4 regions of the Sphingopyxis sp. CR5 genome follow, and region 3 is predicted to be linked to each of the others. Evidence: predicted binding sites of a transcription regulator. Region 3 holds the regulator's gene; each other region holds the start of a gene.
The links. The regulator LexA, encoded in region 3, represses DNA repair genes until DNA is damaged. The targets are predictions, from matches to a motif close to GTTCCNCNCTTGTTCT.
Positions count from the first base shown of each region.

Region 1: AC58D2_RS17350 (S24 family peptidase) is a predicted target of LexA. The motif match lies at 1,298-1,313, and genes of this name have one in related genera.
Region 2: AC58D2_RS13640 (DUF6771 family protein) is a predicted target of LexA. The motif match lies at 1,797-1,812, and genes of this name have one in related genera.
Region 4: recA (recombinase RecA) is a predicted target of LexA. The motif match lies at 1,878-1,893, and genes of this name have one in related genera.

Region 1 is NZ_JCATIE010000012.1:88,038-91,244, reverse strand. It holds gene AC58D2_RS17360 (helix-turn-helix domain-containing protein) at 1-469, shown strand, start outside; gene AC58D2_RS17355 (PIN domain-containing protein) at 473-964, shown strand; gene AC58D2_RS17350 (S24 family peptidase) at 1,390-2,034, shown strand; gene AC58D2_RS17345 (thermonuclease family protein) at 2,046-2,471, shown strand; partial or broken gene AC58D2_RS17340 (DUF7146 domain-containing protein) at 2,653-3,201, opposite strand.
Region 2 is NZ_JCATIE010000008.1:102,485-105,691, reverse strand. It holds gene AC58D2_RS13650 (class I SAM-dependent methyltransferase) at 245-856, opposite strand; gene AC58D2_RS13645 (hypothetical protein) at 853-1,356, opposite strand; gene AC58D2_RS13640 (DUF6771 family protein) at 1,608-1,787, opposite strand; gene AC58D2_RS13635 (conjugal transfer protein TraG) at 1,995-3,207, shown strand, end outside.
Region 3 is NZ_JCATIE010000007.1:121,543-124,749, forward strand. It holds gene AC58D2_RS12315 (ComEC/Rec2 family competence protein) at 1-1,298, shown strand, start outside; gene lexA (transcriptional repressor LexA) at 1,252-1,935, opposite strand; gene AC58D2_RS12325 (molybdopterin molybdotransferase MoeA) at 2,002-3,192, opposite strand; gene moaC (cyclic pyranopterin monophosphate synthase MoaC) at 3,189-3,207, opposite strand, start outside.
Region 4 is NZ_JCATIE010000013.1:56,866-60,072, forward strand. It holds gene AC58D2_RS17890 (glutathione S-transferase family protein) at 1-436, opposite strand, end outside; gene recA (recombinase RecA) at 721-1,800, opposite strand; gene AC58D2_RS17900 (response regulator) at 1,927-2,280, opposite strand; gene AC58D2_RS17905 (hybrid sensor histidine kinase/response regulator) at 2,270-3,207, opposite strand, start outside.

The DNA of each region.
Region 1 (3,207 bases), on a different contig from region 3:
GAGATTCAATCTTGCACATGAACTTGGCCATATGGTTCTGGCACCCGAAGGCGGTGTCGACGAAGAGAAGGCAGCGCATCGCTTTGCCGGTGCCTTTCTGATGCCTGCCGATGTGCTGCGTTCAGAGGTCGGCGCTCATCGATCGTCAATCAGCATTGGCGAACTGGTTGCGCTCAAGGAACGATTTGGCGTGAGCATCCAGGCGCTGGCTTATCGCTGCAAGGACGTGGGCATCTTGAGCCAGGCGTCGCTGGGAAAACTGTTCCGCATATTCGCCGAACGGGGCTGGCGCTCGCCGCCTTATGAGGAGCCAGCGCGGATGGAACCTGAAGAAGAGGAGCCTCGCCGGTTCGAACGGCTGTGCTATAGAGCATTGGCAGAGCAAGTAATTGGAGAGGCTCGGGCAGCGGAACTGCTCGGCATTTCCGTGCGCGAGCTCGATGCGCGACTGGATCAGAACATGGTGTAGCCTTTGCCCGTCCTCGTTTCGGATACTTCTGTGATTATCGATCTGGAACGAGGCGGGTTTCTCGAAGACCTCTTTCGCCTGCCCTATGCATTCGCGGTTCCCGATCTGCTGTTTCACCGCGAACTGCGAGGGGAGCTAGGCGATCGATTGGTTGCACTCGGTCTGATTATCCAAGAACTTGACCCTGCCGAACTAACGCGTGCCATTGCCGTACGCCGGGAGCGCACAGTTCTATCCGCGCCCGACACCTTTGCCTTTGCGATTGCCGAGCAGCGGCGTTGGGCACTGCTGACCGGCGATGGTGCTCTGAGGCGCCTTGCGGCCGATAGCGGAGTTGAAACGCATGGCCTGCTCTGGCTATGCGACCGCTTCGAGGAACATGAAGTGCTTGGCTATACGCAGTTGCATGCAGGGCTGAAGACGATCTCGACGCATCCGCGCTGCCGATTGCCGGCAGCCGAAGTACGTGTGCGCCTCAATCGTTACTCAGTCTGACGATGCTGTCGTGACGCCCGAGGTCAGCCGGATGGCAATCGGCTCCGTTGCCATTGTCCGTAACTCCTGAATGATTGACGGTTCCGAACAGTGCAATCTGGGCAGATCAACGACCGTTTTGTTGGCGAGAGCAGACAGTAGGAGCTCAGCCCCTTTCCGCCAGAAATTGCCTCACCCGCTCCTGCGTTTTGCGCCTCGGCCGGCGCCCTTCGCGAAGATCCTGAACAAACCGGGGGTCCCCAACGGCCAGCCTACCAAACATGCTGGCCTTCGTACCGCTTCGCGCCAAATAGCCCTCAATCTGGTCCAGGAGCTCCATCGCCTTCGACTCGCTTTCCGCTTGTGTTCTTGTTATGTTCTTATTAGGAAGGCTTCCTAGAGTCTAGGATCGAATTTCCTAGACGGATGCGATAGGACCCGCGGCGATGGAAGATGCACGTAAAGCCCTGGACGATCTGATCCAGCAACGAGGATGTAATTACTCGTCGATCTCCCGCCTTCTCGGACGCAACGCGGCCTACATCCAGCAATACATTCGCCGCGGCAGTCCCCGGCAGTTGGACGAGCAGGACCGCTCCGTGCTCGCCCGCTTCTTCGGAGTAGACGAGAAGATCCTCGGCGCTCCCGAACGGCGATCCGGCCCGGTCGTCGAACTGGTCCATGTCCCGGTTCTCGATGTCGAGGCCTCGGCAGGGCACGGCGCTTTGGCCGAAATGGAATCCAAATGCGCCCAGTTCGGGTTCGACGAGAAGTGGCTGCGCCGTCTGACCGCAAGCAAGGCGACGAGCCTTTCGATCATCGCCGTGCACGGGGATTCGATGGAGCCAACGCTGCATGACGGCGATGAAGTCATGGTCGATCTCAACGATGGACAGTCGCGGCTGCGCGACGGGATCTATGTGCTGCGCATGGACGACATGCTCAGCGTCAAGCGGGTCGCAATCGAGCCGCAAGGCAAGCGGGTCTCGGTGCTCAGCGACAATCCGGCCTATCCCAGTTGGCGCGGACTGGAGAAGCGGACGATCAATATTGTCGGCCGCGTGCTTTGGTTCGGCCGCGCGCTTCGCTAGGTAGCTCGCCAATGCTTGCCCTCCTCGCTGCCTCGATCGTCGCTGCTGGCCAGACCTTTACCTGCACACCCACGCATGTCTGGGATGGCGACGGGCCTATATGGTGCGGCGAAGGCCCCCATGTCCGCATTGCAGGGATCGCCGCACGCGAAATGGACGGAACATGCCGAACCAACCAGCCCTGCCCCGACGCGTCGGCAATCGAAGCGCGTAACGCTCTTGTCGATCTTCTTGGCGGCCCTCGCGGGACCATCTCGACAGGGCATGTCGTAGTTCGTGGACCGAGATTGACATGCCGGTCGGAAGGTTCGGCAGGCGGCAACCGGACGGCTGCCTGGTGCCGACTGCCGAACGGAGCCGATCTCTCCTGCGCGATGATCCAGACACGCACAGTGCTGCGTTGGGATCGCTACTGGAAAGGGCCCGCATGCCGCTAGGCCCGGAACTCTGTCTGACAGGCCGTCTTGCCGAAGGCCCCTTCGGACTTGAACTGCATTCGGGCGGCGGGGTGTGGGAGCTCGACACCGGGCGTGGAGCACGCCGGTTGGTGACAATCAGCCGCCCTTTGCAAGCGTAAGCCTCGCGCGCGCGCTCCTCAGCAAGGTGCCCGCCCGCATCATTGTCGACAAAGAGATACAGCTGCCGCACCGATTCCGGGATGGTGGCCAGGCCGAAGCGTTCGTTTCCCAGCGTCGCCCAGCAGGGAACATTGAACATTTGCATCGCTGAGAGGGCCGTTTCGTTTCCTTCTGCGAGGCCAAGGCGCCCCCCATCCGGGTGCGCAAAACGCACCGCGCCAGAACCGGGACTACCTAACGCACGCCTGGGCTGATCGAAAGAAGCCAAGCTGGTTTTGTCGAGGTCAAGGAAGGAGCGGTGCAGCGCCAGAATTCCGGCATCATTGCGCACGGCCGCCACCATCGCGGGTAGAAACCGGACAGCCCCCTTTGGCCCCAGCGGCATACGCGGGTGGAAACGCAGCTCCGGCGAAGAAATCGTGATGCCTCTGGACGCGAGGTACTTCTCGGCGGGGCTGCCAGCGATGGTCGACGCCTCACGCCAGAGCCTCAGCGCATTGCGATTGGCAACTTCCTCGCGCGGTTCGGCCACGATCGGACCACTCGTGCCATCGAACAGGTCCGCAATTCGTATTCCGAGCCCGGCCATGGCTTC
Region 2 (3,207 bases), on a different contig from region 3:
GCCTTTCTCGCGATCAAAGTTCGAAGCGGCGCCGGTGCCGCTCGCTTGGTGGTTCGGAGCACGCCCAATTGTACGCGGGAGGCGCATGGCGGCCGAGCCGATCCGTCCCGAGATTTTCCGGAAAGGCATGCAAGCCTTCATCTCCCCTCGTCCCGGCGTAATTGCTATCCGCAAAGCATAGGACGTGGCAAGTGGGCGTGCAGATCACATCCATATTGGAAGCTATTAAGTTTCCGGCGTTCGGTTAGTCGATCTTGCGAAATAGATAAGCGCGCCAAATGAAATCCGGGCGTGCCAACTGATCGGGGTTTTCGCTCCGATGGACCAGGTCAAGATTTGCCCGTCTAGCAGCTTCGAGAATAGCCTTTTCCGAATGGTTGTGAAAGATGGCGGAGGGATCCTGCGAGCCGCGGTCGCGCACCGACATTGCGAAATGGCCGCGCGGCGTCAGAAGCGCCGATAGCGTGGCGACGCTTCGGTCGAGCGCGTCGGCAGCCACGTGCATGAGGACAGCAGAGCAAAGAATGAAGGCGTAGCGGCGCGGCATCGCGGTGACGACCGGCAGGTCTGGCAGTGCATCGTCGATCCATATTATCTCGTGATCGGGGTAATGAGCCCGTCCCCAGTCCGCGAGCGCCTGCGCGGGCTCTACGGCCACAACCCGATAACCGCGTGCCGCGAGCGCTGCGGCGTCGCGGCCGCTCCCGGCGCCAACGTCCAGAATGTCGGACCCGGTCGGTGGCAGATGGTCCAGAATGTCGGCGTGAATATCCTCAAAGCGTGCGCGGGCATAGCGCGCGCCGCGCTCTGCCGCATCGAGGTGATAATATTCGGCGCTGGCGAGGTGGGCTATCATGGGCCGGGCTTTGAAGCTGGCAGGGCATTCGCCGGAGGGGCGGCCGGCTTCGCGAGATGCAATACCGAGACCGGTCGGGGCGTGGTCGAGGCCGCGTTTGCCGATGCAGCGTCGTTTGTTTTGCGGATGAAATAGGCCGAAGGGTTGCAGCTCACCCACAAAGCACCCGCGGCCGCGACCAACAGGAGCCCCGAGAAAGCAATTTGGATGCTGCGCGCCCTTCCCGGCGCTTCAGTGCCCTGAAATCTATGAATGTCCTGAAGTAATCCCTGCATGACGTTCCGCAGACGGTGGAGGCCGTACGTCATGACAATATTGGCGACGACGGCAAAGCCGAGCACTCCCCGCTGTGCACTCTCTGAAAGATCGAGGCTTGCAACCGAGAACCAAAGGCCGCCGTTCAGCGTCATCATGATCAACGGCACCTGCCAGAAAAACCCGTTGAGCGATCGAAATTGCTCACAATTTTGGGTATATATGAGAGCTTCCTTATCGGTCACCTTTGCCTCCTGGCCACGAGATTGAGGGGCGGAGATTTGCGCGTTGTCCCAGTTCTCACCACGATTGTTTGGCCTTTGGTACTCGAGTTGAGTTAAGGCGGTAGCAGTCCTTGGCGGAGGGGCATAGTGACGGCCTGCTTGTCACGATTGAACGCCAGAAGCCGACTGTCTTCTATCAGCAGCTCCCGATGCGATTGCGATTATTTCGAACTGGCGGAAGCGGTAACGGCCGGTGAGCCTCCAGGCGCGCTTCACAAGGTCAGTTGCAACTGATCCGGATCGATCTCAGCAAACAGCCGCGTGATCGTCAGCGCAAGCTCGTGCGCTGCCGCCTGACGCACACTTTCCTTCGGTGCGGTAATGCCAATGCGTGCCCAACCGGGAGCGGCGAGGAGGGCGTCTGCGACTCGGTCGGGGTTCATTTCGGTCATTCGGCCTATGGAACATAATGAGAACATGATCGCAAGCGTGTCGAGGCGGGATGCTGCGCTATCGGCGATGAGAATTTGCAATTCAGGATTGGGCGTGCGCCATCGAAGCACGCCGGTGCGTCGTGGCGACAATGTAAGTTTGAGGCTTCCGGCGCGAATTTGAGGGCTCGAAGCTCGCGGCGCATCCGCCCGGGCGGGAGCCCCGGCATGACCCCCACCAGATTGCTTGTCGGCCAGATATTGATCGTATTCGCGATCATGATGCTCGGCGTCTGGGCGGCGACGCAGTGGGCGGCGGCAATGCTCGGCTATCAGGCGGCGCTCGGAGCGCCCTGGTTTATGGTTTGGGGCGTTCCCGTCTATCGGCCGTGGGCGCTGTTCGGCTGGTGGTATCATTATGAGGCCTATGCGCCGCATGTCTTCGACCGGGCGGGGGCGCTTGCCGGCGCGAGCGGCTTTCTCGGCTGCGCGTCGGCGATCGGCGGTTCGCTCTGGCGCGCGCGGCAGCGCGGGACCGTCACCACCTATGGTTCGGCGCGCTGGGCGCGTGAGCGCGAAATCGCGTCGGCGGGCCTGCGCGGCGACGGCGGCGTCTTCCTTGGCCGGCTGCGCGGGCGTTATCTCCGCCACGCCGGACCCGAGCATGTCATGGCCTTCGCGCCGACGCGTTCGGGCAAGGGTGTCGGGCTCGTCGTGCCGACCCTGCTTTCCTGGACCGGCTCGGCGGTGGTTCACGACATCAAGGGCGAGAATTGGGCGCTGACCGCGGGCTGGCGTTCGCGCTTCTCGCACTGCCTCTATTTCAACCCGACCGATGCGCGTTCGGCGCGCTATAATCCTTTGCTCGAGGTGCGCCGCGGCGTCCACGAGGTGCGCGACGTCCAGAATATCGCCGACATCCTCGTCGATCCCGAAGGCGCGCTCGAGAAGCGCAATCACTGGGAGAAGACGAGCCACGCGCTGCTCGTCGGCGCGATCCTGCATATCCTCTACGCCGAGGAGGAGAAGACGCTCGCGCGCGTCGCGACCTTCCTGTCGGACCCTTCGCGCAGCTTCGTCTCGACGCTCGCCGCGATGATGCGCACCAATCATCTGGGGACCGACGAGGCGCCGCTCGTGCATCCGGTGGTCGCGTCGGCGGGGCGCGAGCTCCTCAACAAGAGCGAGAATGAGCGCTCGGGCGTGCTCTCGACCGCCATGTCCTTCCTCGGGCTCTACCGCGATCCCACCGTCGCCGCGGTGACGTCGGGCTGCGACTGGCGGATTTGCGATCTTGTGTCCGCAGAGCGGCCCTGCTCGCTCTATCTCGTCATCCCGCCGTCGGACATCTCGCGGACCAAGCCGCTCGTCCGGCTGATCCTCAACCAGATCGGCCGCCGGCTCACCGAGAAACTCGACGATCGTTCGTCGACGGTACGCC
Region 3 (3,207 bases):
TTGCGATGCTGCTGGCGATGCGCTTGCTGGGACTCAGCCGCCGCCTCGCGCTGGCGGGCCATGTGCTGCCGCTTGCGGCGGCTGCCGGGGCGCTCGCGGGAGCAGGATATACCTGGCTTGCCGGGGCCGAAGTGCCGACCCTGCGTTCGCTTATAGCCGCGCTGCTCGTGCTCGCGGCGTTTCTGCTCGGGCGCGAGGCGATCACCTTGCGGCTCGTCGCGGCGGGGGCGCTGCTCGTGCTGATCTGGCGACCCGAGGCGCTGGTCGGCCCGAGCTTCCAATTGAGCTTTGCCGCCGTCACCGCGATCATCGCGCTGCACGAGAGCCGCTGGATGCAGCGATTTGCCGCGCGGCGCGACGAGCCGCGGGCCGTCCGTTTCGGGCGCGCGGTCGCGGGGCTGTTGATAACGGGCCTCGTTGTCGAGGTCGCGCTCGCGCCGATCGCGCTTTTCCATTTTCACAAGGCGGGCCTGTACGGCGCGCTCGCCAACGTCGTCGCGATCCCGCTGACGACCTTTGTGATCATGCCGGCCGAGGCGCTGGCATTGTTGTTCGACGCCGTCGGACTCGGCGCGCCCTTCTGGTGGATCGCCGAACATGCGCTGTCCGCGCTGATCGCGCTCGCGCACCGCGTCGCGGCGGCGCCGGGCGCGGTGGCGGCGCTGCCGATCTTTCCGGCGTGGGGTTTCGCGCTCGCGGTTCTGGGCGGGCTGTGGTTGCTCCTGTGGCAGCGTCGCTGGCGCCTCGCCGGATTGATGCCGCTGCTCGTGGGCGCCACGGCGTTGGTCGTTCAGCCGCGCCCAGACCTGCTCGTGAGCGGCGACGGGCGCCACATCGCCGCCGCGGTGCCGGGCGGCGGCTATGCGCTGTTGCGCGGCCGTGCCGGCGATTATGTGCGCGACACGATGGCCGAGGCGGCGGGGGTCGACGCGCCGCTCGGTGTGCTCACCGACATGGATCATGTGACGTGCAACCGCGACTTCTGTCGCTGGCGCCAGCGGAACCGGACGATCCTGGCCCAGCGCGGTTACGATCGTATCGACGGCACGGCGATGGCGCCCGCGTGCGCCGCCGCCGATGTGGTAATCAGCCACCGCTGGCTCCCGCGCGAATGCCGGGCGCGCTGGTTGACGATCGACCGCGACAGCCTCGCCGAAAGCGGCGGGCTCGCGCTCTATCTCGGCGATCCGCCGCGCGCCGCCACCGCTTTACGCCGCGGCGACGAGCATCCGTGGCGGCGCCCGCCGCAGGTCAGTGGTAACGACGAAGCAGTCCCGACAAACGCCCTTGCACCATGACGCGCTCGGCCTCGTAACGCTGCGGCTCATAGGCGCCGTTGGCAGGGTCGAGCCGGACCATCCGGCCTTCGCGGCGGAAGTATTTGAGCGTGGCATCCTGTCCGTCGACCAGCGCGACGACAATGTCGCCTTCGCGCGCGGTGTCCGCTTTCTGGATCAGCGCATAGTCGCCGTCGAGAATGCCCGCCTCGATCATCGAATCGCCCGATACTTCAAGCGCATAATGATCGCCCGAACCGAGCAGCGCGGCCGGTACGGCGAGCTGATTATGATCCTCGAACGCTTCGATCGGAACGCCCGCGGCGATACGGCCGTGGAGCGGAACTTCGATGATGTCGTTGGCGGCGATCGGCCGAAGCGCCGGGGGCGCTTTGCGCAGCGGGGCGACATTGTCGCGATTGTCGTGCACACCGCCTTTCGCGCCTTCAGGGAGCTTGATCACCTCCAACGCGCGGGCGCGATTGGGAAGGCGACGAAGAAAACCCCTTTCTTCCAAGGCGCTTATCAGTCGATGTATGCCCGATTTCGATTTGAGTCCCAGCGCCTCCTTCATCTCCTCGAACGAAGGCGAAATGCCGCTGTCGTCGAGTTTCTGCTGGATGAAGTGGAGCAGTTCATGCTGCTTCGCGGTCAACATCGCCTAGGTCTCCATACTGCCAGTTTCGGACATATGGAGAACGATAGAGGAACAGATCGGAACTTGTCAAGCGATCGCGATATAGTCGGCGCCGTCGCCCGCCCCGCGCGCGGGCGCCGCGATGTCGCGGATGACCAGCGCGTTGGCGCCGCCAAGCGGAAAGGTGCGCCCGCTGTCCTGGCCGTCGAAGATATGAAGTTCGCCGCTGTCGAGCCGCGCGCGCAGATAGTCGCGCCGCGCGCCGCCCGGCGCCAGCGGTGCGGCGAGCGGCGCCGAGAAGATGGGCGGTAACGGCGCGCGCGCGCCGGCGAGATGGCGGACGAGCGGGAGCAGGAACAAAGTCGCTGTGACGAAGGCCGACGCAGGGTTTCCTGGCAGGCCGAGCAGCAAGGAATCCCCTAGCGTTCCGGCCATGAGCGGCTTGCCGGGTTTCATGGCGACTTTCCAGAAATCGATCGTGCCGGCGGCGTCGTCGAGCGCGCCGCGCACATGGTCATGGTCGCCGACCGATGCGCCACCGACGCTGACGATGACGTCATGGCGGCGCGCCAATTGTTTGAGCGCGGCCGATATCCGGTCGCGGTCGTCGCCGATATGGAGCGGGAGCGACACAATCGCGGGCTCGCTCGCCATCATCGCCGCCAGCATCGCGCCGTTGCTGTCGGGAATCTGTCCCGCCGCGAGCGGGCGTCCCGGTTGAACGAGTTCGTCGCCCGTCGTCAGCACGGCGACGCGCGGCCGAGCGCCGACGCGAAGCTGGCTCGCGCCGCTCATGATCGCGGCGGCGATCGCGCCGGGTGTCAGCCGAGTCCCGGCCTCGATCAGGCGGTCGCCCGCGGCAAAGTCGCTGGCGCGGGCGCGGACATGCTGGCGGTCGCGAATAGCGTCCGAGGTCGCGAGCGCCAATCGCGACCCATCGACCGCGACATCCTCTTGCATTACCACGGTGTCGGCGCCGTCGGGGAGCATGGCGCCGGTGAAGATCCGCATGGCCTGGCCTGCCGCCAGCGCCCGCGCGGGGGGCTCGCCCGCTGCGCTTTCGCCCGCGATCGCCCACGGGCCGGGCAAGTCGGTGAAGCGGATCGCATATCCGTCCATTGCCGACAGGGAGGCGGAGGGCTGGTCGCGCGTCGCGATGACATCGTCTGAAAGATACCGGCCAAGCGATTCGGAAAAGGCAATATTCTCCGCTCCGAGGGGTGGACGGAGTGCGAGCAGGCGCGCCTGGGCGTCCTCGACGGGAAGCCAGGCGCTCACGCGGCGCGCCAGTCG
Region 4 (3,207 bases), on a different contig from region 3:
CGAGCCCGGCCTCCATATAGGCGAAATGCGAATCGAGCTGCTGTGCGATCCGCTCCTCCAGCGGCTCGGCCGCGGCGCCGAGCCGCGCGGTATAGAGGCGCAGCAGGATCGGCGTCATCGCCGAGCCTTCGGCGAAATGCAGCCATTCGAGATGACGGACATGATCATCGGTGCCGCGGGCCGGAACGAGATGCCCGCCGCCGTGGCGTTCGCACAGATATTCGACGATCGCACCCGATTCGATGATCGCGCGGCCCTCGTCTTCGAGCACGGGCGACTTGCCGAGCGGATGAACCGCGAGCAGTTCGGGCGGTGCGAGGTTCGTGGTCGCGTCGCGTTCGTAATATTTTATCTCGTACGCCGCGCCGATTTCCTCGAGCAGCCACAGGATACGCTGCGAACGACTGTTGTTGAGATGGTGGACGATCAGGGTCATGGCGCTCTCCCTCGCAGCGGCCCCGGTGTCGGGCGATCTGGCGATATCGCCGGAGTACCCGACGCAATGCACCGACGCCAATAAAGTTTGGGCGCCACTTCCGAAGAAGGGCGCCCACTGGGTCGACAGCCGCGATCAACGGCGGGCGGGCCGGCCTGCGAGAGGGGTGCAGGCGCAAGGAGCGGAATCGCGCGGGCTTAACATCGCCCGCCGGATTCCATGGCCCGCCGCCGTCGGCCGGCCGGTCGGGAGGGGCATGACCGGCCGGAAGGCGTCAGGGTCGATCAAAGATCGTCATCGTCGTCCGCATCGGGGCCGGTCATCATCTCTTCGGCAACCGCTTCGGTCCGTCCGCGGATCGCCGCCTCGAGACGCTGCATCAACTCGGGATTTTCCATCAGGAAATTCTTCGCATTCTCGCGGCCCTGGCCGATACGAACCGAATCATAGCTGAACCAGGCCCCGGCCTTTTCGACGAGACCGGCCTTGACCCCCAAATCGAGGATTTCGCCGATCTTCGAAATGCCCTGCCCGTACATGATGTCGAATTCGACCTGCTTGAACGGCGGCGCGACCTTGTTCTTGACCACCTTGACGCGCGTCGTGTTGCCGACGATTTCGTCGCGATCCTTGATCTGGCCGGTGCGGCGGATGTCGAGGCGGACCGAGGCGTAGAATTTGAGCGCGTTGCCGCCCGTCGTCGTTTCGGGATTGCCGTACATCACGCCGATCTTCATGCGCAGCTGGTTGATGAAGATCACCATGCAGCGCGAGCGGCTGATCGAACCGGTGAGCTTGCGCAGCGACTGCGACATAAGCCGCGCCTGCAAGCCGACATGGCTGTCGCCCATCTCGCCCTCGATCTCGGCGCGCGGCACGAGCGCGGCGACCGAGTCGACGACGAGCACGTCGATCGCGTTCGAGCGCACGAGCGTATCGACGATCTCGAGCGCCTGTTCCCCGGTGTCCGGCTGCGACACGATCAATTCGTCGATATCGACCCCCAGCTTGCGCGCATAGACGGGATCGAGCGCATGCTCGGCATCGACAAAGGCGGCGGTGCCGCCGGTCTTCTGCGCTTCGGCGATGCAATGCAGCGCCAGCGTGGTCTTGCCCGAGCTTTCGGGTCCATAGATTTCGATGACGCGGCCGCGCGGCAGGCCGCCGACCCCCAAGGCGATGTCGAGACCGAGCGAACCGGTCGAGACCGCCTCGACCTGCATCGCTTCCTTCGAGCCCAATTTCATCACCGAGCCCTTGCCGAAGGCGCGGTCGATCTGCGCCAATGCGGCGTCGAGCGCCTTCTGCCTGTCCGTTCCGTTCACTGATTTCCCCGATTCCACGAGTGACAATTGTCCGGCCATGACCGTCCCTTTCCTGCTTAGAGCGACAGCAGACGCATCGCAACGCCCGGCCCATCCTGTACGGCATTTGTTCTCATGGAACAAGAGGGGAACAGAAAAAAGCGCCGGGCTGCGAGCGATCCGGTTTCAGTCGCGAAAGAAATCGCCGATCGTGGCCTCTATCTCGCTGATCCGGAACGGCTTGGTAACCAGCTTGCGCCCGGCATGAGCGGGCGGAATGACGTCGCCGCCGCCCGATGTGAAGGCAAAAGGAACGCCGCGCGCAGCGAGGGCGTCCGCAGTCACCCACCCCTTTGCCTCGCCCAGATTGATATCGACAAGCGCGCCGGCGATCGCTTCGCGCTCCAGAATCGCGATCGCCTCTTCATTGCTCGTCGCCTGCGCGGGTTCGGGAAATCCGAGCGCATCGAGCATGTCGACGAGCATCATGCCGATCAGCACATCGTCTTCGACCAGCAGGAGACGGCGGTCATTCGGCATGCGCGCGTCCGCGATGCGCCGCATCGTCGAGAGTCGCCGACACGGCCTCGGCAAGTTGCGCGACCGAAAACGGCTTGGGCAGGAAGGCGACATGGTCGATGTCGATCGACTGGCGCAGTTGCTCTTCGGCATAGCCCGACATGAACAGTACGGGCAGGCCCGGCGTTTTTGCACGCATCGCGCGCACCATCGCCGGCCCGTCCATGACCGGCATCACAACGTCGCTGATGACCAGATCGATTGTGTCCATCGTTCCGAACCGTTCGAGTCCCTCTTCACCCTGTTGCGCGGTTACAACCTTGTAACCCGCGCGGACCAGCGCGCGTTCCGCGACCGCGCGAACCATGTCCTCGTCCTCGACAAGCAGCACGGTCCCGGTTCCCCATTGGCTCTTTTTTGGCTTCGCCGCGGGCGTCGGCGTGGCGGGCGCGTCGCCCGCCGCGCGATGGACGGGAAGATAGACGGTGAAGCGCGTACCGTCCCCCGGCTTGCTGTCGGCAAAGATGAAGCCCGCCGACTGCTTCACGATGCCGTAAACCGTCGAAAGTCCGAGCCCCGTCCCCTTGCCCACGTCCTTGGTCGTGAAGAAGGGTTCGAAGATCTTGGGCAGGACATCCGCGGGAATGCCGACCCCGGTGTCGCTGATCCGCAGCGCGCTGTAATCGGCCGGCGGCATGATCTCGCTGCCCATCGCCCGCACCTCGGCCGCCGAAACCGGATAGGTTTCGATGGTCAGCGTTCCGCCGCCAGGCATCGCGTCTCGCGCATTGACCGCAAGGTTGATGATCACCTGTTCGAGCTGGACGGGGTCGGCACGGACCGCGCCAAGTCCGCGGCCATGATGCACCGCGAGCTGCACCGTATCGCCCATCAACCGCTTCAGCAGGTGCGACACCTCCGAAATCACGTCCGGAAGCTGCAATATCT